DNA from 4 places in the Serratia sp. Nf2 genome. Region 2 is predicted to be linked to each of the others. Evidence: predicted binding sites of a transcription regulator. Region 2 holds the regulator's gene; each other region holds the start of a gene.
What was found. The regulator PhoB, encoded in region 2, activates phosphate uptake and scavenging genes when phosphate is short. The targets are predictions, from matches to a motif close to CTGTCATAAAACTGNCNNAT.

Region 1: a site for PhoB is predicted at 2,561-2,580, ahead of pstS (phosphate ABC transporter substrate-binding protein PstS). Genes of this name have one in related genera too.
Region 3: a site for PhoB is predicted at 4,264-4,283, ahead of pitA (inorganic phosphate transporter PitA). Genes of this name have one in related genera too.
Region 4: a site for PhoB is predicted at 3,244-3,263, ahead of phoA (alkaline phosphatase). Genes of this name have one in related genera too.

What each region holds. Positions count from the first base shown of each region.
Region 1 covers NZ_PYTW01000007.1:268,151-275,387, reverse strand. Annotated here, with positions in the region: gene glmU (bifunctional UDP-N-acetylglucosamine diphosphorylase/glucosamine-1-phosphate N-acetyltransferase GlmU) at 1-338, shown strand, start outside; gene glmS (glutamine--fructose-6-phosphate transaminase (isomerizing)) at 490-2,319, shown strand; gene pstS (phosphate ABC transporter substrate-binding protein PstS) at 2,656-3,696, shown strand; gene pstC (phosphate ABC transporter permease PstC) at 3,788-4,744, shown strand; gene pstA (phosphate ABC transporter permease PstA) at 4,746-5,636, shown strand; gene pstB (phosphate ABC transporter ATP-binding protein PstB) at 5,691-6,461, shown strand; gene phoU (phosphate signaling complex protein PhoU) at 6,473-7,207, shown strand.
Region 2 covers NZ_PYTW01000005.1:68,777-76,013, forward strand. Annotated here, with positions in the region: gene sbcC (exonuclease subunit SbcC) at 1-1,502, opposite strand, end outside; gene sbcD (exonuclease subunit SbcD) at 1,499-2,731, opposite strand; gene phoB (phosphate response regulator transcription factor PhoB) at 2,947-3,636, shown strand; gene phoR (phosphate regulon sensor histidine kinase PhoR) at 3,661-4,977, shown strand; gene C9411_RS12635 (PstS family phosphate ABC transporter substrate-binding protein) at 4,992-5,954, shown strand; gene brnQ (branched-chain amino acid transport system II carrier protein) at 6,441-7,237, shown strand, end outside.
Region 3 covers NZ_PYTW01000012.1:143,753-150,989, forward strand. Annotated here, with positions in the region: gene C9411_RS22970 (Crp/Fnr family transcriptional regulator) at 1-656, opposite strand, end outside; gene C9411_RS22975 (nucleoside hydrolase) at 818-1,753, shown strand; gene add (adenosine deaminase) at 1,768-2,760, shown strand; gene C9411_RS22985 (NAD(P)/FAD-dependent oxidoreductase) at 2,789-3,988, opposite strand; gene pitA (inorganic phosphate transporter PitA) at 4,289-5,791, shown strand; gene uspB (universal stress protein UspB) at 5,872-6,207, opposite strand; gene C9411_RS23000 (SDR family oxidoreductase) at 6,647-7,237, shown strand, end outside.
Region 4 covers NZ_PYTW01000006.1:234,028-241,264, reverse strand. Annotated here, with positions in the region: gene C9411_RS15600 (LysR family transcriptional regulator) at 1-341, opposite strand, end outside; gene C9411_RS15595 (isochorismatase family protein) at 462-1,193, shown strand; partial or broken gene C9411_RS15590 (antibiotic biosynthesis monooxygenase) at 1,234-1,572, opposite strand; gene C9411_RS15585 (helix-turn-helix transcriptional regulator) at 1,740-2,423, shown strand; gene C9411_RS15580 (glutathione S-transferase N-terminal domain-containing protein) at 2,498-3,205, shown strand; gene phoA (alkaline phosphatase) at 3,336-4,763, shown strand; gene mqo (malate dehydrogenase (quinone)) at 5,225-6,805, shown strand; gene C9411_RS15565 (helix-turn-helix domain-containing protein) at 7,012-7,237, shown strand, end outside.

The DNA of each region.
Region 1 (7,237 bases), on a different contig from region 2:
ACTTCGTGGAAATGAAAAAAGCGCGTCTGGGCAAAGGCTCCAAGGCCGGCCACCTCAGCTACCTGGGCGATGCCGAAATCGGCGATGACGTGAATATCGGCGCCGGCACCATCACCTGCAACTACGATGGCGCCAACAAGCACAAGACGCTGATCGGCGACGGCGTATTCGTCGGTTCCGATACTCAGCTGGTGGCGCCGGTGTCAGTCGGCAAAGGCTCCACCATCGCCGCCGGCACCACGGTGACGCGCGATATCGCCGAGAACGAATTGGTGCTGAGCCGCGTCAAGCAGGTGCACATTCAGGGCTGGCAACGTCCGGTGAAGAAGAAGTCATAGTGTGTTTTGCGTTGGGCTCCGTTCACGAGCCCAATACAAAACATAATAACCCCACCATCTACAGGCTCGGGGGACGCACGGTAAAAACCGGCAAAAATCAGGTCAAGGCATCGAAAGCGCCCATGAAGGGCGTTCATTAGGAATATAACTGATGTGTGGAATTGTAGGCGCAGTAGCGCAACGTGATATCGCAGAAATCCTGTTGGAAGGTTTACGTCGTCTCGAGTACCGCGGTTATGACTCCGCCGGTCTGGCGGTGGTCGACGAGAAAGGCAACGTCAGTCGCCTGCGCCGCGTAGGCAAGGTACAAAAACTGGCCGAAGCGGCGGAGCAAACCGATCTACACGGCGGTACCGGCATCGCTCACACCCGCTGGGCAACGCACGGTGAACCGACCGAGGCGAACGCGCACCCGCATGTTTCCGACTACATTACCGTAGTGCATAACGGCATCATCGAAAACCACGAACCGCTGCGCGAACTGCTGATCGAACGCGGTTATCGCTTCAGCTCCGAAACCGACACCGAAGTGATTGCGCACCTGGTGCACTGGGAACAACTGCAAGGCGGTACGCTGCTGGAAGTGGTTCAGCGCGTGATCCCACAGCTGCGCGGCGCCTACGGCACCGTGGTGATGGACAGCCGCGATCCGAGCGTATTGGTCGCTGCGCGCTCCGGCAGCCCGTTGGTTATCGGCCGCGGTGTCGGGGAAAACTTCATCGCTTCCGATCAGCTGGCGCTGCTGCCGGTCACCCGCCGCTTCATCTTCCTGGAAGAAGGCGACGTGGTGGAAGTGACTCGCCGCACCGTCAACATCTTCGACAAGCAGGGCAACGCCATCGAGCGCCCTGAGATCGAATCCCAGGTGCAGTATGACGCCGGCGACAAGGGCGCTTACCGTCACTACATGCAAAAAGAGATCTACGAACAGCCGCTGGCGCTGAAAAACACCCTGGAAGGGCGTTTCAGCCATGGCCAAATCAACCTGAGCGAGCTGGGCCCGCGTGCCGATGAGCTGTTGGCCAAGGTGCAGCACGTGCAGATTATCGCCTGTGGCACTTCTTACCACTCAGGTATGGTGGCGCGCTACTGGTTTGAAGCGTTGGCCGGCGTGCCATGCGATGTCGAGATCGCGTCCGAATTCCGTTACCGCAAATCGGCGGTGCGTCCAGGCAGCCTGATCATCACCTTGTCGCAATCCGGCGAAACCGCCGACACATTAGCGGCGCTGCGCCTGTCCAAAGAGCTGGGTTATCTCGGTTCGCTGGCCGTTTGTAACGTGGCGGGTTCTTCGCTGGTGCGCGAATCCGATCTGGCGTTGATGACCAAGGCCGGCACGGAAATCGGCGTAGCTTCGACCAAAGCCTTCACCACGCAGCTCACCGTGCTGTTGATGCTGGTGGCACGTCTGGGCCGTCTGAAAGGCATGGCGGAAAGCGTGGAGCAGGAGATCGTGCACGGCCTGCAGGCGCTGCCGGCGCGCATCGAGCAGATGCTGTCGATGGATAAAGAGATCGAAGCGCTGGCGGAAGGGTTCTCCGACAAGCACCATGCGCTGTTCCTCGGCCGCGGCGATCAGTATCCGATCGCCATGGAAGGGGCGCTGAAGCTGAAAGAGATCTCCTATATTCACGCCGAAGCTTATGCGGCGGGCGAGCTGAAACACGGCCCGCTGGCGCTGATCGACGCCGATATGCCGGTGATCGTGGTGGCGCCGAACAATGAACTGCTGGAAAAGCTGAAGTCCAACATTGAAGAAGTGCGCGCGCGCGGCGGCCAGCTGTACGTGTTCGCCGATCAGGACGCCGGTTTCGTCAGCAGCGAAGGCATGACCATCATTCCTCTGCCACACGTCGAGGAAATCGTGGCGCCGATCTTCTACACCGTGCCGTTGCAGCTGCTGTCTTACCACGTGGCGCTGATCAAAGGCACCGACGTTGACCAGCCGCGCAACCTGGCGAAGTCTGTCACCGTAGAGTAATCTGCCGCAGGTAAACTGCAAAAGCCGGCCTTAGCGCCGGCTTTTTTCATGAGCAACGCGAAAGATGACTGCGGCGCCTATTCAGGGATAAACGTTGTCATATTCAAGCGGATAGGCCGCGCCAAAACGGTTTTTTTATTGCTTGGCAATTGCGCTGTTTTTGATTTAACGAATTGATTTTTATATAAATCATTACTCCTCAAATACACTGTAATATAACTGTCATATTGCGTACATTTTTCTGTCACCAAACTGTCCTATTTTCCCTCCTGCAGCAATACTTACTCTGATTAAAACGACTCGAAGTCGATTTTAAGTATCCCATTAGGAGGGATTATGAAACTGATGCGTACCACCGTCGCCAGTATTGTGGCAGCGACCTTCTCCCTGACCGCCGTGTCCGCGTTCGCTGCTGCCAGCCTGACCGGTGCAGGTGCGACATTCCCCGCTCCGGTTTACGCCAAGTGGGCAGATTCTTATCAGAAAGAAACCGGCAACAAAGTTAACTATCAGGGCATCGGCTCCTCTGGCGGCGTGAAGCAAATCGTGGCCAACACCGTTGACTTTGGCGCCTCCGATGCCCCGCTGTCTGACGACAAGCTGGCGGCCGACGGCCTGTTCCAGTTCCCGACCGTGATCGGCGGCGTGGTGCTGGCCGTGAATATCCCGGGCATCAAATCCGGCGAACTGACTCTGGACGGTAAAACCCTGGGCGATATCTACCTGGGCAACGTCAAAAAATGGAACGACCCGGCTATCACCAAGCTGAACCCAGGCGTGAAACTGCCTGACCAGAACATCGCCGTGGTGCGCCGCGCCGACGGTTCCGGCACCTCGTTCGTGTTCACCAGCTACCTGTCCAAGGCCAACGCGCAGTGGAAAGAGAAGATTGGCGCCGGTTCTACCGTTAACTGGCCGACCGGTCTGGGCGGCAAAGGCAACGACGGCATCGCCGCCTTCGTTCAGCGTCTGCCAGGCTCTATCGGCTACGTAGAATACGCTTACGCCAAGCAGAACAACCTGGCTTACACCAAGCTGGTTTCCGCCGACGGCAAACCGGTCAGCCCGACCGAAGAGAGCTTCAGCAACGCGGCCAAAGGCGTGGATTGGAGCAAGACCTTCGCTCAGGATCTGACTGACCAGAAAGGCGACAACGTGTGGCCAATCACCTCCACCACCTTCATCCTGGTGCACAAAGAGCAGAAAAACCCTGCTCAGGGCGCCGAAGTGCTGAAGTTCTTCGACTGGGCTTACAAAACCGGCGCCAAGCAGGCGAACGAGCTGGATTACGCCACCCTGCCGACAGAAGTGGTTGAGCAGGTGCGCGCGGCCTGGAAAACCAACGTAAAAGACAGTTCAGGTAAAGCGCTGTACTAACAACGCAGGGGCGCGGGTTCGCCGCGCCCCACACAGTTCTTCAGGCTCCGATCCCGGTTGGGGCTGCCAGGGTTCAAACAGAGAGTAATCTATGGCTGAGTACAAGCCGACCATCAAAGCACCGGGCAAAAACGGTGACATCATTTTCAGCGCGCTGGTGAGACTGGCTGCGCTGATTACCCTATTGTTGCTGGGCGGCATCATCGTTTCGCTGATCTTCGCCTCCTGGCCAAGCATGCAGAAATTCGGCTTCGCCTTCCTGTGGACCAAAGAGTGGGATGCGCCGGCGGAGCAGTTCGGCGCGCTGGTGCCGATCTACGGCACCGTGGTCACCTCGCTTATCGCGCTGATCATCGCCGTGCCGGTGAGTTTCGGCATCGCGCTGTTCCTGACCGAACTGGCGCCGAACTGGTTGAAGCGGCCGCTGGGCATCGCCATTGAGCTGCTGGCGGCCATCCCGAGCATCGTCTACGGCATGTGGGGCCTGTTCGTGTTCGCTCCACTGTTCGCCGAATACTTCCAGACGCCGGTGGGCGAAGTGTTGTCGGGCATTCCGATCGTCGGCGAGCTGTTCTCCGGCCCCGCCTTCGGCATCGGCATCCTGGCCGCCGGGGTGATCCTGGCGATCATGATCATTCCTTACATCGCTGCGGTCATGCGCGACGTGTTCGAACAGACCCCGGTAATGATGAAAGAGTCGGCCTACGGCATCGGCTGCACCACCTGGGAAGTCATCTGGCGCATCGTGCTGCCGTTCACCAAAAACGGCGTCATCGGCGGCGTGATGTTGGGCCTGGGCCGTGCGCTGGGGGAAACCATGGCGGTGACCTTTATCATCGGCAACACCTACCAGCTCGACAGCGCTTCGCTGTACATGCCGGGCAACAGCATCACCTCGGCGCTGGCCAACGAATTCGCCGAAGCCGAGTCCGGCGTGCACACCGCCGCGTTGATGGAGCTGGGCCTGATTCTGTTTGTTATCACCTTTATCGTGCTGGCGCTGTCGAAACTGATGATCATGCGTCTGGCCAAGAATGAGGGGCGTTAACATGGCGACGATGGATATGCAAAACGCAGTCGTTCTGGCGGAAAGCCGCCGCAAAATGCAGGCCTGGCGCCGGCAAAAAAACCGCCTCGCGCTGTTCCTGTCGATGGCGACCATGGCGTTCGGGCTGTTCTGGTTGATCTGGATCCTGATCGCCACCGTCACCAAAGGCTTCGACGGTATGTCGCTGGCGCTGTTCACCGAAATGACCCCGCCGCCGAATACCGCGGGCGGCGGCTTGGCCAACGCCATCGCCGGCAGCGGCCTGTTGATCCTGTGGGCGACCCTCTTCGGTACACCGCTGGGCATCATGGCCGGCATCTACCTGGCGGAATACGGCCGTAAATCCTGGCTGGCGGAAGTGATCCGCTTTATCAACGATATCCTGCTGTCCGCACCGTCGATCGTGGTGGGCCTGTTCGTTTACACCATCGTGGTGGCGAAGATGGAACACTTCTCCGGTTGGGCCGGTATCGTGGCGCTGGCGCTGCTGCAGGTGCCGATCGTCATTCGTACCACCGAGAACATGCTGAAGCTGGTGCCGGATACGCTGCGCGAGGCCGCCTACGCCCTGGGCACGCCGAAATGGCGCATGATTTCCGCCATCACGCTGAAGGCGTCGGTGTCCGGCATCATCACCGGCGTGCTGCTGGCGATTGCGCGCATCGCGGGGGAAACCGCACCGCTGCTGTTCACCTCGCTGTCGAACCAGTTCTGGAGCACCGACCTGATGCAGCCGATCGCCAACCTGCCGGTGACCATCTTCAAATTCGCCATGAGCCCGTTCGCCGAATGGCAACAGCTGGCCTGGGCCGGGGTGCTGTTGATCACCCTGTGCGTACTGTTACTGAATATCCTGGCGCGCGTGGTTTTCGCCAAGAAAAAGCATTCATAAAATTTTGAGCGCCGTTTTGGCGGCGCTGATGAAAAGAGAGAAGTCTTGATGAGTATGGTTACTGACGCTTCCAGCAGCAAAATTCAGGTACGCGATCTGAACTTCTACTATGGCAAATTCCATGCGCTGAAGAACATCACGCTGGATATCGCCAAGAACAAGGTCACCGCGTTTATCGGCCCGTCCGGCTGCGGCAAATCCACCCTGCTGCGCACCTTCAACAAGATGTACCAGCTGTACCCGGAACAGCGCGCGGAAGGCGGCATCCTGCTGGACGGCCAGAACATCCTGACCGACAACTCGGATATCGCGCTGCTGCGCGCCAAGGTCGGCATGGTGTTCCAGAAGCCGACGCCGTTCCCGATGTCGATTTACGACAACATCGCTTTCGGCGTTCGCCTGTTTGAAAAGCTGTCGCGCGCCGATATGGACGAACGCGTGCAGTGGGCGCTGACCAAGGCGGCGCTGTGGAACGAAACCAAGGACAAGCTGCACCAGAGCGGCTACAGCCTCTCCGGCGGCCAGCAGCAGCGTCTGTGCATCGCCCGCGGCATCGCCATTCGTCCGGAAGTGCTGTTGCTGGATGAACCTTGCTCGGCGCTGGATCCGATCTCCACCGGCAAGATTGAAGAGTTGATCAGCGAGCTGAAGGCCGATTACACCGTGGTGATCGTAACGCACAACATGCAGCAGGCGGCGCGCTGCTCCGACTCTACCGCATTTATGTATCTGGGCGAGCTGATCGAGTTCAGTGATACTGATAACCTGTTCACTGCGCCGCAGAAAAAGCAGACTGAAGACTACATCACTGGCCGTTATGGTTGATAGGAAGCATCATGGATAACCTGAATTTAAACAAACACATTTCCGGCCAGTTCAACGCAGAGCTCGAGCATATCCGCACCCAGGTGCTGACCATGGGCGGGCTGGTGGAGCAACAGCTGACCGACGCCATCACCGCGATGCACAATCAGGATGGCGAGTTGGCCAAGCGCGTGATCGAAGGCGACGCCAAGGTCAACATGATGGAAGTGGCGATCGACGAAGCCTGCGTGCGCATCATCGCCAAGCGTCAGCCGACCGCCAGCGATCTGCGCCTGGTCATGGCGATCATCAAAACCATTTCCGAGCTGGAGCGTATCGGCGACGTGGCGGACAAAATCTGCCGCACCGCGCTGGAGAAGTTCTCGCACCAGCACCAGCCGCTGCTGGTCAGCCTGGAATCGCTGGGGCGCCACACTGTGCAGATGCTGCACGACGTGCTGGACGCGTTTGCGCGCATGGATCTGGACGAGGCGATCCGTATTTACCGCGAAGATAAAAAGGTCGACCAGGAATACGAAGGCATCGTGCGTCAGCTGATGACCTACATGATGGAAGACTCACGCACCATCCCGAGCGTGCTGACCGCGTTGTTCTGCGCCCGTTCTATCGAGCGTATCGGCGACCGCTGCCAGAACATCTGCGAATTTATCTTCTATTTTGTCAAAGGGCAGGACTTCCGTCATTTGGGTGGCGACGCCCTGGAAAAGCTGCTCTCTCCGGGCGCTAAAGACGAAAAAGCCGACTAACCCTTTCCGGGTAATATCCTTCAAAGGCGC
Region 2 (7,237 bases):
TGTTTGAATTGCTGACGCGCGTTCTCCAGCTGGTGTTGCAGCCCGGCGAGCTGCGTTTGCCGTTCGGCGTGCTCCGCCTGTTGCCGGGCCAGACGCTCGCGGGTCTGACGGTTAAGGGAAGCGAGCGTAAATAACTGCTGGCGCGTCGGGCGCAGATCCGCCAGAGCGCTCAGGCGCTGGCGCAGCGGGGCCAGCGGCGTTTGCGCCTCCAACGCCTGCCGTTGTTGCTGTTGAGCGGCCAGCGCTTCGGTCAGTGCGTTCAACTGCTGTTGATGCTGTGCGGCCTGCGCCGTCAGCTGGCTGCGCTGGGCGGTGAGCTGCTCCAGTGCGGTCTGCTGTTGGGCGCACTGCTGCGCGGCGGCATCGCCGGCCTGTCGCCGCTCGGCCTGCATCGACTGCAGTTGGGCGATCTGATGGTCGAGCGGAGCGACCTGGTCATCGATCAGCTGTTGCTGCTGACGCATATGCTCGGCATGGGCTTGCTGCGCCAGACGGGCCTTTTCCACCGCCTGCTGCAGCGGCGCCAGCTGCGCCGAGTGCTGCTCCTGTTGCTGCGTCAGCTGGGCAGCCTGCTGTTGTATCGTCTGCAGCTCGGCGCGGCAGCGATCGCGTTCGCTGCGCAGCGGCCGCAATTTCTCGGCCGGTTCGCTGAGCGCCAGCCGCTGCAGCTGCGGGGCGGCCTCGGCCTGCTCGCGCTGGGCGGTTTCCAGCCGCCGTTGCCCCTCGTTTTGCTGTTGCTGGAGGCGCTGCCATTGCTGCAGCCAGCTCAGCGCCTGTTGCTGTTGCTGAGTTTGCTTGCCGAGAGCGCTTTCCTGCGCGCTCAGCGCCGCTAGCCGTTCAGTCAGGGAGTAGCGCTGTTCATCGTTCAGCAGCTCGATGCCGCTGGCGCGCTGGTGCAACGCATCCAGGTCAGTTTTGGCCTGCTTGTGGGATTCGAACACCTGTTCGGACAGCCGCCCGTAGATTTCGGTGCCGGTCAGTTCTTCCAACAGCTCGGCGCGATCGTTGGCGTCGGCGTTGAGGAACGCGGCGAACTGCCCCTGAGACAGCATCATCGATTTGGTGAAGCGGCCGAAGTCCAGCCCGGTGATGGCGGCGGTGATCTCCAGCTTATCGCGCACCTTATCCGCCAGGATCTTACCGTCCTCGCGGCGCGCCAGTTCGACCTTCGGCGCCTGCAGATTGCCGTCCGGCGCGTTTTTGGCGCGACGCTGGCTCCAGAAGGCGCGATAGCCGATGCCCTTAACCTCAAATTCGACCTCCGCCAGCGATTCGGCGGTGTGGCGGGTCATCAGTTCATTCTGGCTCGGCGTGACGTTGAGACGCGGCGTCTGGTGGTACAGCGCCAGGCAGATGGCGTCCAGCAGGGTGGTTTTGCCCGCGCCGGTCGGGCCGGTAATGGCGAACAGGCCGTTGCTGGCGAACGGCTCGGCGGTGAAGTCAATTTTCCACTCGCCCTGCAGCGAGTTGAGGTTTTTTAACCGCAGGCTGAGGATCTTCATGGGTGGGGCTCCTCAAGATTGTGCTGCACCGCATCGACTACCTGGCGGAACAGTTGATGCATCCGCCGTTGGCGCGCTTCGGGCATGTCGGCCTCTTGCGCCAGGCGCCGTTCGAACACCTCGTTGACGCTCAGCTCGTTCAGCGTTTCCTTGTCCTGCTGCGCGATCGCCTGGCGGCGTTGCTCTTTGCTGCGCCGCAGCAGCACCACTTCCACCGGCAGCTCATCCGCCATCAGCTGGATGCGGCGCTGGATATCGCTGAGGTAGTCCTGCGTCGCCACTTCGATATCCAGCCAAACCAGCAGCTCGCCGGCATAGTCGGCAAATTGCTGCAGCTGCCGTTCGATCTCGGCCAGATCGCCTTTGATCAGTTGCATGGGCTGGAACTGCGGGATCGTTAACGCCTCTACCTGCTGCAGGGCGCCGTCGGCGAAATCGACCAGGAAGACGCTTTTGGCTTTGCCCAGTTCATCGAAGCTGAGCGGAATCGGTGAGCCGCTATAGCGAATATGTTCCGACTTGGCGACGTTCTGCGCGCGGTGAATGTGGCCCAGCGCGATGTAATCGGCAGGGGGGAAGGCCTGCGCCGGGAAGGCGTCCAGGGTGCCGATATAGATGTCGCGCACCGAGTCGGAGGTGGTGACGCCGACGGTGGTCAGGTGGCCGGTGGCGACGATCGGCAGCGGCAGGCCCAGCCGATCGCGGCGTTCGCAGGCCGCCTGATACAGCGCTTGGTAATGTTCGGCGATGGCTTCCTGCAGCGCCTGCTGTTTCTGCGCGCCGGATTCGCCGGCGCGGCTGGTGAGCAGATCGCGCGGCCGCAGAAAAGGAATGGCGCACAGCACCGCGCCCGGCTGGCCGTCGCGCCGATTCAGCACCACGATCTGCTGCTCAAGGGAGCCCTGCGCACTCGCGATCACCGTGGTGTTCAGGCAAGAGAGCAGTTCCCGCGATTCGTTCAGCGTCGCTACCGAGTCGTGGTTGCCGCCCAACACCACCAGCTGGCAGCCGGTGCGCTGCAGTTCCACCACGAAGCGGTTGTACAGCTCGCGGGCGTAGCTGGGCGGCGAGCCGGTATCGAACAGATCCCCGGCGACGATCAGCGCATCCACCTGCTGCTGCTCGATCTGTTCGATCAGCCAGTTCAGAAAAGCCTGATGTTCGGCGGCACGGCTTTTGGTGAAAAAGTACTGGCCAAGATGCCAGTCAGAGGTGTGGATCAGGCGCATGACACTCCCGGATGCAAAGGTAATGGCGATGATTATAAAGGCCGCGGCGGCGGCTGTCCCGGCGCAATGGCGATGACCACGGAATGATTTTTCTTTGCGCCGGGAAATAATCGCTATGCTTACTGCCTATAACAGCCGCTTTTTTTCATAAAAGTGTCACAAAACTGACGCATAATGGCGCCCGCAAAGTCGCTAACACATTGGCAGGATTGACGATGGCAAGACGCATACTGGTGGTGGAAGACGAAGCGCCGATCCGTGAGATGGTGTGCTTTGTGTTGGAACAGAATGGTTACCAACCGTTGGAAGCCGAGGATTATGACAGCGCCGTGACGCGCCTGTCTGAGCCGTTCCCTGATTTGGTGTTGCTCGACTGGATGTTGCCCGGCGGTTCCGGCATTCAGTTTATCAAACATATGAAGCGCGAAGCGCTGACCCGCGATATTCCGGTCATGATGCTGACCGCGCGCGGCGAAGAGGAAGACCGCGTGCGCGGCCTGGAAGTGGGGGCGGATGATTACATCACTAAGCCGTTCTCGCCCAAGGAGCTGGTGGCGCGCATCAAGGCGGTCATGCGCCGCATTTCACCGATGGCGGTGGAAGAAGTGATTGAAATGCAAGGGCTGAGTCTGGATCCGTCCTCCCACCGCGTGATGGCTAACGATCAGGCGCTGGACATGGGGCCGACCGAGTTCAAGCTGCTGCACTTCTTTATGACCCACCCGGAGCGGGTTTATAGCCGTGAGCAGTTGCTTAATCACGTCTGGGGCACTAACGTTTATGTGGAAGACCGTACCGTTGACGTGCATATCCGTCGGCTCCGCAAGGCGTTAGAAACCAGTGGGCATGATAAAATGGTTCAAACCGTTCGGGGCACCGGCTACCGGTTCTCAACGCGCTACTGATCGCGCTGCGCTGGAGAATATGCCGTGTTAGAACGTCTGTCGTGGAAGAGGCTGGCTCTGGAGCTGGCTCTTTTTTGCCTGCCCGCCTTACTGCTGGGGCTGATTTTCGGTTATCTGCCCTGGTTCCTGCTGGCCTCCGCGCTGGCTGCGCTGGTGTGGAATTTCTACAACCAGCTCAAACTCTCCCATTGGCTGTGGATTGACCGCAGCATGACGCCGCCGCCCGGCCGCTGGAGCTGGGAGCCGCTGTTCTATGGCCTGTATCAGATGCAGCAGCGCAATCGCCGCCGCCGGCGCGAGCTGGCGCTGCTGATCAAGCGCTTTCGCAGCGGGGCCGAATCGCTGCCTGATGCGGTGGTGATGACCACCGTCGAAGGCAACATCTTCTGGTGTAATGGGCTGGCGCAGCATCTGCTCGGCTTTCGCTGGCCGGAAGACAACGGCCAGCACATCCTCAACCTGTTGCGTTATCCGGAATTCAGCCACTACCTGCAACAGCAGGAGTTCTCGCGCCCGCTGACGCTGCAGCTGAACAACGAACACTACGTCGAATTCCGCGTGATGCCTTATTCCGAAGGGCAACTGCTGATGGTGGCGCGCGACGTCACCCAGATGCGCCAGCTGGAGGGCGCGCGGCGCAACTTCTTCGCCAACGTCAGCCATGAACTGCGCACGCCGCTGACGGTGTTGCAGGGTTACCTGGAGATGATGGGCGACGAAGAGCAGGACGGCTCGCTGCGCAGCAAGGCGCTCGGCACCATGCAAGAACAGACCCGTCGAATGGACGGGCTGGTCAAGCAGCTGCTGACGCTGTCGCGCATCGAGGCGGCGCCCAATGTCGACATGAACGAGCGGGTGGATATCCCGCTGATGCTGCGAGTGTTGCAGCGCGAGGCGCAATCGTTGAGCGGTGGCAATCACGAGATCAGCTTCCGGGTAAACGAACAGCTCAACGTGTTCGGCAATGAAGATCAGTTGCGCAGCGCGGTGTCTAACCTGGTGTACAACGCGGTCAATCACACGCCGAAGGGCACCCACATCGAAGTGAGCTGGCAGCAGACGGCGCATGGTGCGCAGTTCCAGGTCAGCGACAACGGGCCGGGCATCGCCGCCGAACACCTGCCGCGCCTGACCGAGCGTTTTTACCGCGTCGATAAGGCCCGTTCGCGCCAAACCGGCGGCAGCGGGTTGGGGCTGGCGATCGTCAAACACGCGCTCAGCCATCACGACGCGCGGCTGGAGATCCTCAGCGAGCCGGGGATCGGCACCCGCTTTATCTTTACCTTACCCAACCGGTTGATTGTTCCCGCCGCTTTATCAGAGAATGCGGTGAAAAATTAACGCGAGACACCGGTATGACCCGAATAACCCGAGGGCTGTTGCTTTGCCTGGCGCTGCTGGCCGGACGCGGCGCGCTGGCGCAGCCCGACGGCATGCTGGCGGGCAACCTGTCCAGCGTCGGTTCCGACACCCTGGCGAATCTGATGGCGCTGTGGGCGCAGGATTTCAGCCGGCATTACCCCAACGTTAACCTGCAGATCCAGGCCGCCGGCTCGTCGACCGCGCCGACCGCCTTGGCGGCGGGCGCCGCGCAGTTGGGCCCGATGAGCCGGCCGATGAAGGCGGCCGAGGTCTCGGCGTTCGAACACCGTTACGGCTATGCGCCGCTGGCGGTGCCGGTGGCGGTGGATGCGCTGGTGGTGTTGGTGCATCAGGACAATCCGCTGCGCGGCCTCAATCTGCAGCAGCTCGATCGCATTTTCTCCGCCACCCGGCGCTGCGGAGAAAGCAAACCGCTGACGCGTTGGGGCGAGCTGGGGCTCAGCGGCGACTGGGCGACGCGCTCGCTGCAGCGCTTCGGCCGCAATTCGGCTTCCGGCACCTACGGGTATTTCAAACTGCGCGCGCTGTGCGGCGGCGATTTTATGCCGCGCGTCAATGAGCTGCCCGGTTCGGCCTCGGTGGTGCAGGCGGTGGCCGGTTCGCTCAACGGCATCGGCTATGCCAGCATCGGCTTTCGCGCCAGCGGCGTGCGGCTACTGCCGTTGGCAGAGTCGGGTGAGGACTATGTCGCGCCTACCGCCGCCAACGTGCGCAACGATCGCTACCCGCTGTCGCGCTATCTCTATATCTATATCAACAAAGCCCCCAATCAACCGCTCGAGCCGCTGACCGCCGCGTTCCTCGACCGCGTGCTGTCGGCCGCAGGGCAGAACCTGGTCAATCACGACGGCTATCTGCCGCTGCCGCCGGCCGCCCTGCAGAAGACCCGCCAGGCGCTCGGCTTGCAGCCGCTCGCGTCGGCCACGGTGCAATAAGCGACAAAATGTGGCGTAATTTTCGCCTTTTTTAACGGCTGAACGGAGCTTATGCCACGCGAAAATCGGGCATTTATTGGCGTTTTCGCGCGGTAAAGTGGTATATGCTTCACGTTTTGTGAATCTGTTGTTCAAAAATGATACAAATCATGTAGTGTATATTTATTGATAGCCAATATGATCGACTGGTGGCTAAAGTTTATATGGTCGATAGCTCTGCTTTTCGCCGTGCGTCTTGCCTTGAAGCGCTATAAACGTTTACCTTAGCCCTCGTTGTCGGATTAAACCTCCATTTTTATAACTCCTAAAATTTTGCCCATCTTCATGAGTGGCCACTTTCGAATAGGGACATAAACGCCGGATCGACTGCGTTTAGGGTGCTTATTTGGTGCTGCAACGATCGGGCATGCCGGCAACCGGGTGGGGCGTCACGCCACCACGCTATCGGACCATATTTTTTCATTTGAACAGGCAACACGACATCGTATGAGTCATCGTTTAACGTCAAAAGATATCCTGGCACTGGGCTTCATGACCTTTGCCTTATTCGTTGGGGCCGGGAACATCATCTTCCCGCCGATGGTCGGCTTGCAGTCCGGTGAACACGTCTGGACCGCGGCGCTGGGCTTTCTGATCACCGCGGTCGGTCTGCCGGTCATTACCGTCATCGCGCTGGCGCGCGTCGGCGGCGGCATCGACGCCCTCAGCTCACCGATCGGCCGCGGCGCCGGCCTGCTGCTGGCGACCGTCTGCTACCTGGCCGTCGGCCCGCTGTTCGCCACGCCGCGCACCGCCACCGTGTCCTTTGAAGTGGGTATCGCCCCGCTGACCGGCGACGGTGCCATGCCGCTGTTCATCTACAGCCTGGTGTACTTCGCGCTGGTGATCGGCATCTCCCTGTATCCGGGCCGCCTGCTCGACACCGTCGGCCACGTGCTGGCACCGCTGAAGATTGTGGCGCTGGCCGTATTGGGCATCGCCGCGCTGCTGTGGCCTGCCGGCGCGCCGATCCCGGCGACGGCGGCTTACCAGAGCGTGCCTTTCTCCTCCGGCTTCGTTAACGGCTATCTGACCATGGATACGCTGGGTGCGCTGGTATTCGGCATCGTTATCGTCAATGCGGCGCGCTCGCGCGGCGTGAAAGACGCCGGTCTGTTGACCCGTTACACCATCTTGGCCGGTTTGATCGCCGGCGTGGGCCTGACGCTGGTTTACCTGAGCCTGTTCAAGCTGGGCTCCGGCAGCGGCGCGCTGGTGCCTGACGCCACCAACGGCGCGGTGAT
Region 3 (7,237 bases), on a different contig from region 2:
GCCAGCCGTTGGCTATCCACCACCCGTAGCGATTTGTTTTTAAACTGAATAATACCGTCCGCCGCGAGCCGCGCCAGCGCGCGGCTCAGTTGCCTGACGGAGATCCCTAATCTGCCCGCCAACAACTCCCTGTTTTCGAGCTGAATCTGCACGCCTTCCTGCTTTATTTTAAATAACAAAAATTTGCGCAGCTTATATTCTGCCGTTAAGCCGCCGCTCGCATGCAGCAATGAAGCGTTAAGCAGCTTGTCGCTCAACTGGCGGCACATAAAGGCGAGGAAAACAGGATCGTGCATGGCCCGCTCTTTGATGACCTCGATAGGCAGCGTGAAGATCAGCGCGTCCGTGACCGCCTGTACGGTGCTGAACACCGCCCGCTGCGCCTGGGAGAACAGCTCCAGATCGCCTATCACGGAGAAATCCGTTTCGAAGGAAAAGACGATGTGCATGCCGTTCACATCGTAATTCTCAACCTGCAATTTTCCCTGCACGAGAAAAAACAGGTGGGTCAACCGATCGCTTTGCGTCACCAGGTATTCACCGGCCTCGACCCTGACCAAGCGCAAGGCGGCCAGCAGCGGGGGCGAAAGCGCCGTTCGCAGATCGTGAGCTTCGATAAACGCTTCTTTTAGCTTGCTGTCACCGACAGTTTTCACGGCGATTCACTCCCAGGGCTTATCCGTTAACGTCTTGCATCCTATCTTTTCGGCTGCGCCCAGAATAGCCGGGGCGCTTCAGAAAGAAACAGGACATCTGACCTTTTTCACCCTAAGCCGCGTGGGTATGTTCTCCTGAAGACCAACCAGGGGAGATTGATATGCGACATATTTTGATAGATACCGATACCGCCTCCGACGATGCCGTCGCCCTGCTGATGGCGTTGCGCGAGCCTGACGTGAGGGTGGAAGCGATCACCACGGTCGCAGGCAACTGCCCGCTTGAACAATGCGTCAAAAATGCGCTTATCTGCGTGGAAAAAGCGGGAACCTATACGCCCCCGGTTTATGCCGGCATGGCGAAACCGCTGTTCCGAACGCGTTATCACTCGCACCACATTCACGGTGAAGACGGCATGGGCGACATGGCCTTGCCCGATCCACAGCTGACCGCCGCACCCATTCATGCCGTAGACGCCATCATCGACTGCGCCGCACGGCTCAATGGCGAGCTGGAAATCGTCACCCTCGGGCCGCTGACCAATCTTGCGATGGCGGTGCTGAAAGCGCCCGCGCTGGCCGAACAAGTGAAAAGGGTTTATGTCATGGGCGGTTCCGGGCTGACGCCCGGCAATATCACTCCGCTGGCCGAATTTAATTTTTACGTCGACGCCGAAGCCGCGCATGTGGTGCTCACTGCCGGGCTGCCACTCACCCTTGTCGGCTGGGAAATCGGCATGGGGGAAGCATTTATCGACCAACGCGATATAGCACGATTGAATGATCTCAGCGATCTGGGGCGCTTTGCCGTGCGCTGCAACCGCACGCTGATGGCGTTCAACGCCGGGCGCACCGAGCGTAAAGGCTTTGATTTGCCCGATCCGACCACCATGGCGGTGGCGCTCTACCCGGACATTGTCGAGACCAGTCTGGAGGCGTATTCCTGGGTAGAATATAAAAGTGAACGGTCTTACGGCCATTACGTCATTGATTCCACCCACCTGACCGGCGAACCGGCCAATGCGCGCGTGATTACCCGCATTAAACCCGGCCTGTTTAAAGAAAAACTGTTCTCACTGTTATCTCACCGCGAATGAAAGAGGTGGCTGCCATGAATTTCGATCCGAGCAAATTAAAAAAAGTGGAATTACACGTCCATTTAGATACGTGCTTGAGCTACCACTATGTCAAAAAGATCGACCCGCAATTAACCAGAACGGCCTTTAATCGGCAATTTATCGCGCCGAAGCGATGCGCCGATCTGGGGGACTTTTTAAGCAAGATCGCGCCGCAAATAGACCTCTTGCAGACGCGCCAGGCGATAGCGCTGGCCGTCGATGACTTGTTCGCGCAGCTGGCGACAGATAACGTCATCTATGCGGAAGTGCGCTTTGCCCCGCTGCTGCATACCCGGATGGGATTAAGCGGTGAAGCGGTGGTCGAGACGGTGCTCGCCGCGATGCATGACGCCGCGCAAACTTACGGCGTCGCCGCCGGGCTGATCCTGTGCACGCTGCGGCATTTCGATGCGGCCGCCAGCCTGCAAACCGCCGGGCTCGTGATTAACTATCTGGGCCGCGGCGTGGTCGCGCTGGATTTGGCCGCCGACGAAGCGCGTTACCCGCTGGCCAATCACATAGCGGCCTTTCGGGCGGTGCGCGAAGCCGGCGGCAACGTCATCGCCCACGCCGGCGAGGCGAAGGGCGCCGACAGCGTACGGGAAACGCTGGATAGGCTGCAGGTGTCGCGCATCGGCCACGGCGTCAGGAGCATCGAGGATGCTGCGCTTATCGAGCGCCTGATAGCCACCGGCGTCCTGCTCGAGATCTGCCCCAGCTGCAATCTCGTCTGCAATCTGTTCGACAGCATCGACAGTCACCCGATAGACCGGCTGAAAAGAATGGGAGTGCGGCTGAACGTGAATACCGATGCGCGCACCGTCGCCGATACCACGCTGAACAAGGAGTACCAGCTGTTGCATGACGCCTTCGGCTGGCAGGATGACGATTTTAACCGCAGCAACCGACAGGCGCTGGAGGCGAGTTTTCTCGACGGCGACACTAAAATGAAATTAATGAATCAGCTCAAGGCCGGGTCAATGTGACCCGGCACGTTTCAAGGCTGAGCAGGTTTTAACGCCCCTGTGCCGCCAGCGCCTGGGCGCAGGCCCAGGCCGAGCTCCACGCCCACTGGAAGTTGTAACCGCCCAACCACCCGGTCACATCCACCACTTCGCCGATGAAGTAGAGCCCCGGCGCCTTGTGGGCCTCCATCGTCTTGGAGGAAAGTTCACTGGTGTCGACGCCACCGAGCGTCACTTCCGCCGTGCGGTAGCCTTCGGTGCCGTTCGGCTGCACGCGCCAGTTCTGCAACAGATCCACCAGCGCCGCCTGCTGCGGCGCATTCAGCTGCTTCAGCGTGGCCTCCGGCAGTTGTCCCAGGGTCTGCAAGCACTCCACCAGCCGCTTCGGCAATTGCAGCGCCAGGGTGTTTTTCAGGCTTTGGTTCGGGTGCTCTCGGCGTTGATCATCCAGGAAGGCCGCCAAATCCAGCTCAGGAAGTAAGTTAACGCTCACATACTCACCCGGTTGCCAGTAGCTGGACAGCTGCAGCACCGCCGGGCCGGACAGGCCGCGATGGGTAAACAGGATGCTTTCACGGAAGCTGACACCGTTCTCGGCGGTGATCACCGCCGGCACCGAGACGCCGGACAGCGTCTGCACATGCTCCAGCAGCGGCTTATGCAGGGTAAAAGGCACCAGCCCGGCGCGCGTCGGCAGCACCTTGAGGCCGAACTGCTCCGCCAGTTTGTAACCGAACGGCGAAGCGCCCAGCCCCGGCATGGACAATCCGCCGCTGGCCACCACAAGTGAGCGAGCACTCACTTTTTCACCATTCAGCGCCAGCGAGTAGCCATGTTCGGTTTTCTCCACGCCCAGCACTTCGCTGCGCAGGCGCATCGTCACCTGGCCCAGCTCGCACTCTTTGACCAGCAGATCCACCACCTGCTGCGCCGAGTCGTCGCAGAACAGCTGCCCCAGCGTTTTTTCATGGTAGGCGATGCCGTAGCGGTTGATCAGATCGATGAAGTCCCACTGGGTGTAGCGCGCCAACGCCGACTTGCAGAAGTGCGGGTTGTTCGACAGATAGGCCGCCGGCTCGGCGTACATATTGGTAAAGTTGCAGCGCCCGCCGCCGGACATCAGGATCTTGCGGCCCGGTTTTTTGCCGTTGTCGAGCAGCAACACGCGGCAACCGAGTTGCCCCGCCTGCGCGGCGCAAAACATGCCGGCGGCGCCCGCCCCAATCACTACGACATCAAACTGTTCCACCTGAGCCTCACTTATCAAAACCACAATCGCGACAAAAGAGCGCCATATTACGCCGTTTCGCCGCCGGTCACCGCCAAATTCACGGCGGCAGATTGTAAAGCCCCGGCGTCGCCAACGCCATAGTAAGAAAATATTACAGAGGTCAGAGGAGATTAACGCGTTGATATTCCATATTTTTGTTATAGGCGCGTCATCGTTTCGTCATGTCCAAATCAAAAAAACGTCATATTTTCCTTTTCCCCGGCCCCGGTTGTCACTGATAATGCGCGGCGTTCATGTCCACAAACTGGCGTAACGCTTATGCTGCATTTGTTCGCTGGCCTGGATTTCCATACCGGCCTGATGTTAATTCTCGCATTGTTGTTCGTGTTGTTTTATGAAGCCATCAACGGTTTTCATGATACGGCCAATGCGGTCGCTACAGTTATTTATACCCGCGCCATGCGCTCGCAACTTGCGGTCGTGATGGCAGGTTTGTTCAACTTTCTTGGCGTAATGCTCGGCGGTTTGAGTGTTGCTTACGCCATCGTCCATTTGCTGCCTACCGATCTGTTGTTGAACGTCAGTTCAGCACACGGATTAGCCATGGTCTTCTCCATGCTGTTGGCGGCAATCATCTGGAACCTCGGCACCTGGTATTTCGGTCTGCCGGCCTCCAGTTCCCATACGCTGATAGGCGCAATCATCGGTGTCGGTTTAACCAACGCCCTGATGACCCACACTTCGGTGGTGGATGCGCTTAACGTCCCGAAAATGATTGGCATTTTCCTTTCTCTGCTGTTCTCGCCGCTGGTCGGCATGATGGTGGCGGGAGTGATGGTGTTCGCCTTGCGCCGCTATTGGAGTGGCACCAAGAAACGCCAGCGTATCCACATGACCCCTGCGGAACGTGAAAAGGTCGACGGCAAACGCAAGCCGCCGTTCTGGACCCGTATCGCACTGATCCTGTCGGCGATTGGCGTCAGCTTCTCGCACGGCGCCAACGACGGCCAGAAAGGCATCGGCCTTATCATGCTGGTGCTGATCGGCGTTGCGCCGGCCGGCTTCGTGGTCAATATGAATGCAACCGGTTATGACATCACCCGTACGCGTGATGCCGTGGCCCACCTGCAGCAATATTACCAGCAGCACGGCGACGCGCTGTCGCATGCGGTGTCGCTGACGCCGCTGGTGCCAAGCCCGGATGACGAAGCCGCGCCTAACAAGCCGGCCGAGTTCCACTGCGACAGTTCGCGCGCCATGCCGGCGATCGAGCTGGCTCAGGGCATGCTGACCAACCTGCAGAGCTACGATCAGCTGACGGTTGACCAGCGCAGCCACCTGCGCCGCCTGCTGATGTGCGTAACCGACACGGCGGATAAAGTCGCCAAGCTGCCGGAAACCTCATCCGCCGACCAGCGCTTCCTGAAGAACCTGCGTCAGGATCTGCTGCAGACCGTCGAGTACGCGCCGATGTGGATCATCGTCGCCGTCGCGCTGGCACTGTCGCTCGGTACTATGGTGGGCTGGAAACGCGTAGCCACCACCATCGGCGAGAAGATCGGCAAGAAAGGCATGACGTATGCCCAGGGCGTATCGGCCCAGATGACCGCGGCGCTGTCGATCGGCGTGGCGAGTTATACCGGCATGCCGGTCTCCACCACCCACGTCCTCTCTTCGGCGGTTGCCGGGACGATGATCGTGGACGGCGGCGGCGTGCAGAGCAAAACCGTGAAGAACATCCTGTTGGCCTGGGTACTGACCCTGCCAATCTCGATTCTGCTTTCCGGTGCGCTGTATTGGGTTGCGTTGAAGCTGATCTAAGCGATAAAAGCGATAAGCATGAGAAAGGCGGCCGCAGGGCCGCCTTTTTTTTTGCCTGCATCAAGGGAAACAGAAAGGCATTAATACCAGATCATCAGCGCTATCAGGCTGATGACCACCAGGCCGCACAGGGCCGAAGTCAGCATAAACTGCCCGCGCACCCGCTCGCAGCGGCGAATAAACTCCGGATCGTGGTGCTCGACATAGCGCTGCGCAAAGATATAGCGCACCAGCCTCAGCTGCTTGCTGGGTTGCCCGTGGGCGGTGAAGAAACCGCCGCCGTCGACGTATTGGTACAGCAACGGGTCACAGCCGCGCAATACCACCAGCAGCGCGCGCAGAGAAGAGTAATACCGCACCATGTTTACCACACACACCACACATAAGGCCCAAAACAGCGCGACGGTACTGATCATGATTGCCCCCTCAAGGCGTTGTTATCCTCGGCCATCCGCCGGGTCCAACCGCCCTACCTCATTACCCGATACTCTGCTGGAGCTTACCGCTCTCATCCCCTTTTTTGCCTGCACGGGCCACGCCCATAACCCACCGCCTCCGGAGACGTTACCGCACCGCACAGAGAGATTTGCACAGCGAGGTTCCACTCAGAGGGGAAATGATGAGGCCCATATCCATCATTGTAGGTTAATGAAACGCAAACTGGCCTGATCAGTGGATAAAATTTACCGCCACGCGCCGGGAAGTCACCCACCGGGCCGTTATAAGTGATAACCGTCCGTCTGCAATTAGTCGTTTTTCCTGGATAGTCTATCCCGCCCCACGCCGCTGATCTTTCGCCCAACGCTGGTTAGACTCAAGTTTCCGTTACATTCACCCGCACCCAAGGAAACTGTTATGGCCAATCATTCAATCAAAGGAAAAACCGTCCTGATCGCCGGCGGCGCCAAAAATCTCGGTGGGCTGATCGCACGCGATTTAGCGGAACAAGGCGCCAAAGCGGTGGTGATCCACTACAACAGCGCCGCCTCCAAAGCCGAGGCGGATAAGACCGTCGCCGCCATCCAGGCCGCCGGGGCGCAAGGCGTCGCACTGCAGGCCGATCTGACCACCGCGGACGCCGTCGAGAAGCTGTTCGCCGATGCGGTCGCCGCCGTCGGCAAGCCGGATATCGCCATCAATACCGTCGGCAAAGTGCTGAAAAAACCCATGGTCGACATCAGCGAAGCCGAGTACGACGAGATGACGGCGGTCAACGCCAAAAGCGCGTTCTTCTTCCTGAAAGAGGCGGGCAAGCATCTCAACGACAACGGTAAAATCTGCACGCTGGTCACTTCGCTGCTCGGCGCCTTTACGCCGTTTTACGCCGCGTACGCCGGCACCAAGGCGCCGGTGGAACACTTCACCCGCGCCGCCGCCAAAGAGTTCGGTGAACGCGGCATCTCCGTGACCGCCATCGGCCCGGGCCCAATGGATACGCCGTTCTTC
Region 4 (7,237 bases), on a different contig from region 2:
AGCGGCGACAGCACCGTCAGGCCGAACGAAAGCGGCGCATTGACCCGCAGCGTGCCGGAGACCTGCTGCGCGCTGGCGGCAACCGTCTGCTCCAGCGCGTCGAACTCGCCGAGCAATCGGCAGGCTTCCTGGTAATAGAGCTGCCCGGCTTCGGTCAGGCTCATGCTGCGAGTGGTGCGCACCAGCAACAGCGTCCCCAACCGGTTCTCTAACTGCTTAATCTGCTTGCTCAACGCCGCCGGCGTGATCGCCAGATCCTCCGCCGCCTTATAGAAACTGTTGCGCTCAACCACGCGGCGAAAGGCGCGCATCGTCAGTAGCACGTCCACATTATGTCCCATAAGTTAATTATTAATTCAGTAAACCATAGATTATTAACCAAATAAACAACAGTAGACTTTATTCAACCGCTTCCCTGAGTGTGAAGTGAATTTAATGTACTGATAAAAATGGAGTTAATAATGAAAAAGACCCTGTTCGCCCTGATGCTCGGCCTGACCGCCGCCACCGCCCCCGTCGCCGCGCTGGCGCAATCCCCCGCCGCCGACAGCCGCCAGGCGGGTTATGTGCAACCGCTGACCGCCGACAACAGTCTGCTGCTGCTGGTCGATCTGCAGGACATGTTCGGCATGACCATTTCCTCTATCGATCAAACCAATCTGGTGAATAACGCCGCCGGTATCGCCAAGGCCGCCAAGGTGTTCAACGTGCCGACCATTCTGGCCTCGGCTAACGCCAAAAGTTTCGCCGGGCCGGTATTCCAGCAGGTGACGCAGGCACGCCCGGATCTGCAGGTGTACGATCGCACCGCCATCAACGTCTGGCAGGATCGGCGCGTGGTGGATCTGATCAAACAATCCGGCCGCAAGAAAATCATCATCGGCGGGCTGTGGACCGCCAGCTGCGTGATGCTGCCGGCGCTGTCCGCCCTGGGCGAGGGTTATGAGGTTTATATCCTGTCGGACGTCACCGGCGACATTACGCCAGACAGCCAAAACAACGCCATGCAGCGTCTGATACAGGCGGGCGCCACCCCTATCAACTGGGTGGCATTAATGCTGGAATGGCAGCAGGACTGGAGCCGCAAGGCCACGGCGGGGGGCGTATTGCAGATCGCCCGCGACCACGGCGCCGCCTGGGGAATGGGTGCCAGCTACGCCGGAGCAATGAAAGTGGGCAGCGAAGCGAAATAACAGACGAAAGCCCGCCGCCGGCGGGCTTTTTTCGGGTGTGGTGATAACAACGGCTATCCTGTGGCGCCTGATCGCGACTCTCCAACCCGTAATCCCGCACCACCTCCGCCACCCGCAGCCGGTACTGCGCCAGCACCTCGCCACGGCCGCGCGCCTGCGCCGCCCGGTGCTGCTCGAGATTGCGCCACTGCTGCACCGCCGCCTCGTCGCGCCAGAAGGAGAGCGACAGCAGGCGCGCAGGATCGGCCAGGCTTTGAAAACGCTCGATGGAAATGAATCCGTCGATCTGCGCCAACAGCGGCTTCAGCTCCGCCGCCAGCGTCAGATAGGTATCACGCTGCCCATCGGCGGCCTGCAGTTCAAAAATCACGGCGATCATTATCGTTTCCTCTCAACGGTAACATTCAGGTACGCGCACATTGTAGCCACCGCACCCATTCCAACGCCCGCTCATCAATATCCAGCGAACACAGACGCACTGGCCCAGAGTGCGACAACCACAGGCTAGCAATGGACGCGCAGTCATACTTCGTCTAACCTCGAAGTATGCATGACATCGACATAGAAGATCGTTTAGCGGCGCTGAGCGCCGCCATCGCCGACCGCACCCGGGCGCGCATGCTGTGCCTGTTGATGGATGGGCGCGCCTACACCGCCACCGAGCTCAGCGCGGCGGTCGAGGTCGCCCCGTCCACCGCCAGCGCGCATCTGGCGAAACTGCTGGAGCAGCGGCTGCTCGCCTGCGTCAAACAGGGGCGCTACCGCTATTTCAGGCTGGCCGGCCAGCCGGTGGCCGACGCGCTGGAAGGCCTGATGGCGCTGGCGGGCGTACCGCGCCCGTCGGTGAAAAGCAGCACGCCCACCACGCTGCAATATGCCCGCACCTGCTACGACCACATGGCGGGCGAGGTGGCGGTGAAGCTGCACGATCGGCTACGTGCGCTGAACTGGCTGACCGGTGAGGAAGACTACCGGTTAAGCGACGCCGGTCAGGCCGCGCTGGCGCGGCTGGGCGTCGATTGCTCCCCCGCCCCCACCCGCCGCCGCTTCGCCTGCGGCTGCCTGGACTGGAGCGAACGCCGCTCTCACCTCGGTGGCGCACTGGGCGCCGCGCTGTTGGCCGCTTTTATTCAACGCGGCTGGATCGTCCGCCGGCTCGACAGCCGCGAGCTGCAGCTGACCCCCGCCGGTAAAAAAGCGCTGGCCGCACATTTTGAGCTCACGGTGTAACCCGGCGGCGGGGTAGTTTTACTGCAATACTCAAGGGGTACGCTTAAGCGACCCCGCCAACCCGAGGAGTTTCCATGCTCGATTCCACCCAATTCCCGATCGTCAAACGCTGGCCGGCTCAGCACCCGGAACGGCTGCAGCTCTACTCTCTGCCGACGCCGAACGGTGTCAAAGTGTCCATCATGCTGGAAGAGATCGGCCTGCCTTATGAAGCGCACCTGATCGACATCGGCAACAACGAAACCTGGACGCCGGAATTTCTGGCGCTGAACCCGAACGGCAAGATCCCGGCGATCATCGATCCCGATGGCCCCGGCGGCCGGCCGCTGCCGCTGTTCGAATCCGGCGCCATTCTGCTCTACCTGGCGGAAAAGAGCGGCCGTTTCCTTCCGCAGGATCCGGCGCAGCGTTACGAAACCATTCAGTGGGTGTTCTTCCAGATGGCCGCCGTCGGCCCGATGTTTGGCCAGCTCGGTTTCTTCCACAAATTCGCCGGGCGCGAGTATGAAGACAAACGGCCGCTGGAGCGCTACACAAACGAATCGAAACGCCTGCTCGGCGTGCTGGAAACGCGCCTGGAGGGCCGCGATTGGATCATGGGCGCGGACTACACCATCGCCGATATCTCGCTGCTGGGCTGGGTGCGTAACCTGATCGGCTTTTATGAGGCGCGCGAGCTGGTGGCGTTCGACAGTTTCCCGCGCGTCGCGCAGTGGCTGGAGCGCGGTCTGGCGCGGCCGGCGGTACAGCGTGGGCTGGCTATCCCGGCGCGCGCGGCCTGACGCCAAACGGGGTGGCCGCCGGGCCATCCCGTCTTTCGCTGTCATAAAATTGTCATCCCTCTGCTCTACTCTCCTTTCGTAACAATTTGATGTTATTTACATTGTTGTATTACGACAAGGAGCTTACCCCATGCAACCTGCTGTATCCCTGATCGCCGGCGCCGTGCTGTCCGCCCTGCTCTGTTCCTCCGCCACCGCGACGGAAACCTCAGCCAATGCCGATGGCCTGACCGAGCGCGCCGCGCGCGGCACCCTCACCGAGCCGGGCGGCGCCCGTCGCCTGGCCGGCGATCAGACCGCCGCGCTGAAGGCGTCGCTGTCGGACAAAACGGTGAAAAACGTGATCCTGCTGATCGGCGACGGCATGGGGGATTCCGAGATCACCGCCGCGCGTAACTACGCCGAAGGTGCCGGCGGTTACTTCAAGGGCATCGACGCCCTGCCGCTGACCGGGCAATACACCCACTACTCGCTGGACAAGAAAACCCACAAGCCGGATTACGTGACCGACTCCGCCGCCTCCGCCACCGCCTGGGCCACCGGGGTGAAAACCTATAACGGCGCGCTCGGCGTCGACGTAAACGGCAAAGACCAACCAACGCTGCTGGAGATCGCCAAGGCGGCCGGCAAGGCCACCGGCAACGTCTCCACCGCCGAACTGCAGGACGCCACGCCGGCGGCGCTGGTGTCGCACGTCACCTCGCGCAAATGCTACGGCCCGCAGGAAACCAGCGAGAAATGCGCCGCTAACGCGCTGGAAAACGGCGGCCGCGGCTCCATCACCGAGCAACTGCTGAAAACTCGCGCCGACGTCACGCTGGGCGGCGGCGCGAAGTCCTTCAATCAGCTGGCGAAAAGCGGCGAATGGCAAGGAAAATCGCTGAAGGATCAGGCAGCAGCGCAGGGTTATCAGTGGGTGAGCAACGCGGATGAGCTGCAGGCCGTTACCCTGGCCAATCAGCAAAAGCCGCTGCTGGGCCTGTTCGCCGACGGCAACATGCCGGTGCGCTGGCTGGGGCCGAAAGCCAGCTATCACGGCAACCTCGACAAGCCGGCGGTAACCTGCGAAGACAACCCGGCGCGCACCGCGGCCACGCCAACGCTGGCGGCGATGACCGAAAAAGCGATCGCGCTGCTGAAAGACAACCCAAACGGCTTCTTCCTGCAGGTAGAGGGCGCGTCGATCGATAAGCAGGATCACGCCGCCAACCCGTGCGGGCAGATTGGTGAAACCGTCGATCTGGACGAAGCGGTGCAAAAAGCGCTGGCCTTCGCCCGCGCCGACGGCAACACGCTGGTGATCGTCACCGCCGACCACGCGCACGCCAGCCAGATCGTCGCTGCCGACGCCAAAGCGCCAGGCCTGACCCAGACACTGACCACCAAAGACGGCGCGCCGATGACCCTCAGCTACGGCAACTCGGAAGAAGAGTCGCAGGGGCACACCGGCACCCAGCTGCGCGTCGCGGCCTATGGCCCGCACGCCGCCAACGTGGTGGGGTTGACCGATCAGACCGATCTGTTCTTCACCATGCGCGATGCGATGGGCATCAAGTAACCACCTTGTGAATCATGGCCGCCCGTAGCGGCGGCCATTTATTATTGGTTACCGATGTATATTTGCAATTTAACCGCAATTATTGTGTGATAACGAAATAACGTTTAATTGCGCGGCAATTAGCCCCTGAAAATAACGCGGTTATACGGCCCTTCCCCCCTCTCTGTTTATTCCTGCGACAGCAACCGACCTATTTTTGCTTATATTCATTTTTTTTAGTTACAAAAGTAGTTTTTAACATTCTCGCAAACAATAATACCCCGCCAGTAACGTGAACCGATCAATTTGCATCCGGACGGCCTGCAATAGTTCACTTTTCGTTAAAAACCCTATTAACAAAAAGGCATTATCGCTGCCTATCGGCTCACGCCGGGCGGTCGGCTTCACTATTTTCCAGGGTAACTCCCGCTAAATTCTTTCACCTGCAATGAGTAGAATTTACACACAAGAGATTTAATTCAATGAGAAAATTACTCGTCCTGATTTTCAGCCTCAGCCTGTTTAGCGTTACGCAGCAGGCAGCGGCTGAAGAGAAGAATAAAACCGTCGACGTGGTGTTGATCGGCGGCGGCATCATGAGCGCCACCTTGGGTACCTATCTGCATGAGCTGGAGCCGACCTGGACCATCGACATGTACGAGCGCATGAACGGCGTGGCGGAAGAGAGCTCCAACGGCTGGAACAACGCCGGTACCGGCCACTCCGCCTTCAGCGAAATGAACTACACGCCGGAAAAAGCCGATGGCACCATCGATATCAGCAAGGCGGTGAAGGTCAACGAGTCTTTCGAAATCTCCCGCCAGTTCTGGTCTTATCAGGTGAAGAACGCTGTCCTGAAAGATCCGAAATCCTTCATTAACAGCGTGCCGCACATGAGCTTCGTGTGGGGTGACGATAACGTCAACTTCCTGCGTAAACGCTACGCGGCGCTGCAGCACAGCACCCTGTTCCGCGGCATGGAATACTCCGAAGATCCTGCGCAAATCAAACAGTGGGCGCCGCTGGTGATGAACGGCCGCGATCCGGCGCAGAAAATCGCCGCGACCCGCATGCCGCTGGGTACCGACGTTAACTTCGGCGTGATCACCCACCAGCTGGTTGACGCGCTGAGCGCCAGCGACAAGTTCAAGCTGAACCTGAGCCACGAAGTACGCGACATCAAGCGCAACGCCGACCAGACCTGGAGCGTGACCGTTGCCGATCTGAACCGCGACGGTAAAGAAACCACCGTTAACGCCAAGTTCGTGTTCATCGGCGCCGGCGGCGCGTCCCTGACCCTGCTGCAGAAATCCGGCATCCCAGAAGCCGACGGCTACGGCGGCTTCCCGGTCGGCGGCCAGTTCCTGGTCACCACCAACCCGGCGATCGCCAACCAGCACCTGGCCAAAGTGTATGGCCTGGCCAGCGTAGGTTCGCCGCCGATGTCCGTGCCGCACCTGGATACCCGTATGCTGGACGGCAAGCGCGTGCTGCTGTTCGGGCCGTTCGCCACCTTCTCCAGCAAGTTCCTGAAGAACGGTTCACTGTTCGATCTGCTGCACTCGCTGAGCACCTCGAACCTGATGCCGATGACCCACGTTGGTCTGGATAACTTCGATCTGGTGAAATACCTGGTCGGCCAGCTGATGATGAACGACGACGATCGCTTCGCCGCGCTGAAAGAGTACTTCCCGGACGCCAAGCAGGAAGACTGGAAGCTGTGGACCGCAGGCCAGCGCGTGCAGATCATCAAGAAAGACGCGGATAAAGGCGGCGTGCTGCAGTTCGGTACCGAAGTCGTCAGCTCTGAAGACGGCAGCATCGCCGCTCTGCTGGGCGCGTCACCGGGCGCTTCCACCGCTGCGCCAATCATGCTGCACCTGATGGAAACCGTGTTCAAAGACAAAGTGGCGACGCCGGAATGGCAGAGCAAGCTGAAAGAGATCATCCCGTCCTACGGCCACAAGCTGAACGGCGATATCGAGATGACCAACAAGATCCGCGGCTACACCAGCAGCGTCCTGGGTCTGAACTACATTGAAGTGAAACCGGAAACCAACTGATTTTCCACTCGTTTCCTGCTGGAAAGGCCGCTTTATGCGGCCTTTCTTTTATCCCCCTGCGATTCAAAGAGCATTTTTGGTCACCTTTTTACCCCCGGTTTACCCTTGCGTAACGGCGCACTCACGCCTATTATCAAAGCATATTCTTGGATAATTAAGCTAAGTCACTGTGACCTGAATGTCGTTTTTGCGGGAGAACTAAAACCATGGATCGCGTCAATATCATTCACGATTTACTAGACTGGATTGAAACTCATCTGGACCAGCCGCTGCTGCTGGATAACGTCGCCGCCAAGTCGGGCTACTCCAAATGGCACCTGCAGCGCATGTTCCGCAGCACCACTGGCCACGCGCTCGGCAGCTATATCCGCGAGCGGCGCCTGTCGCAGGCGGCGCAGGCGCTGCGCTCCACCCCGCGCCCGATCCTGGATA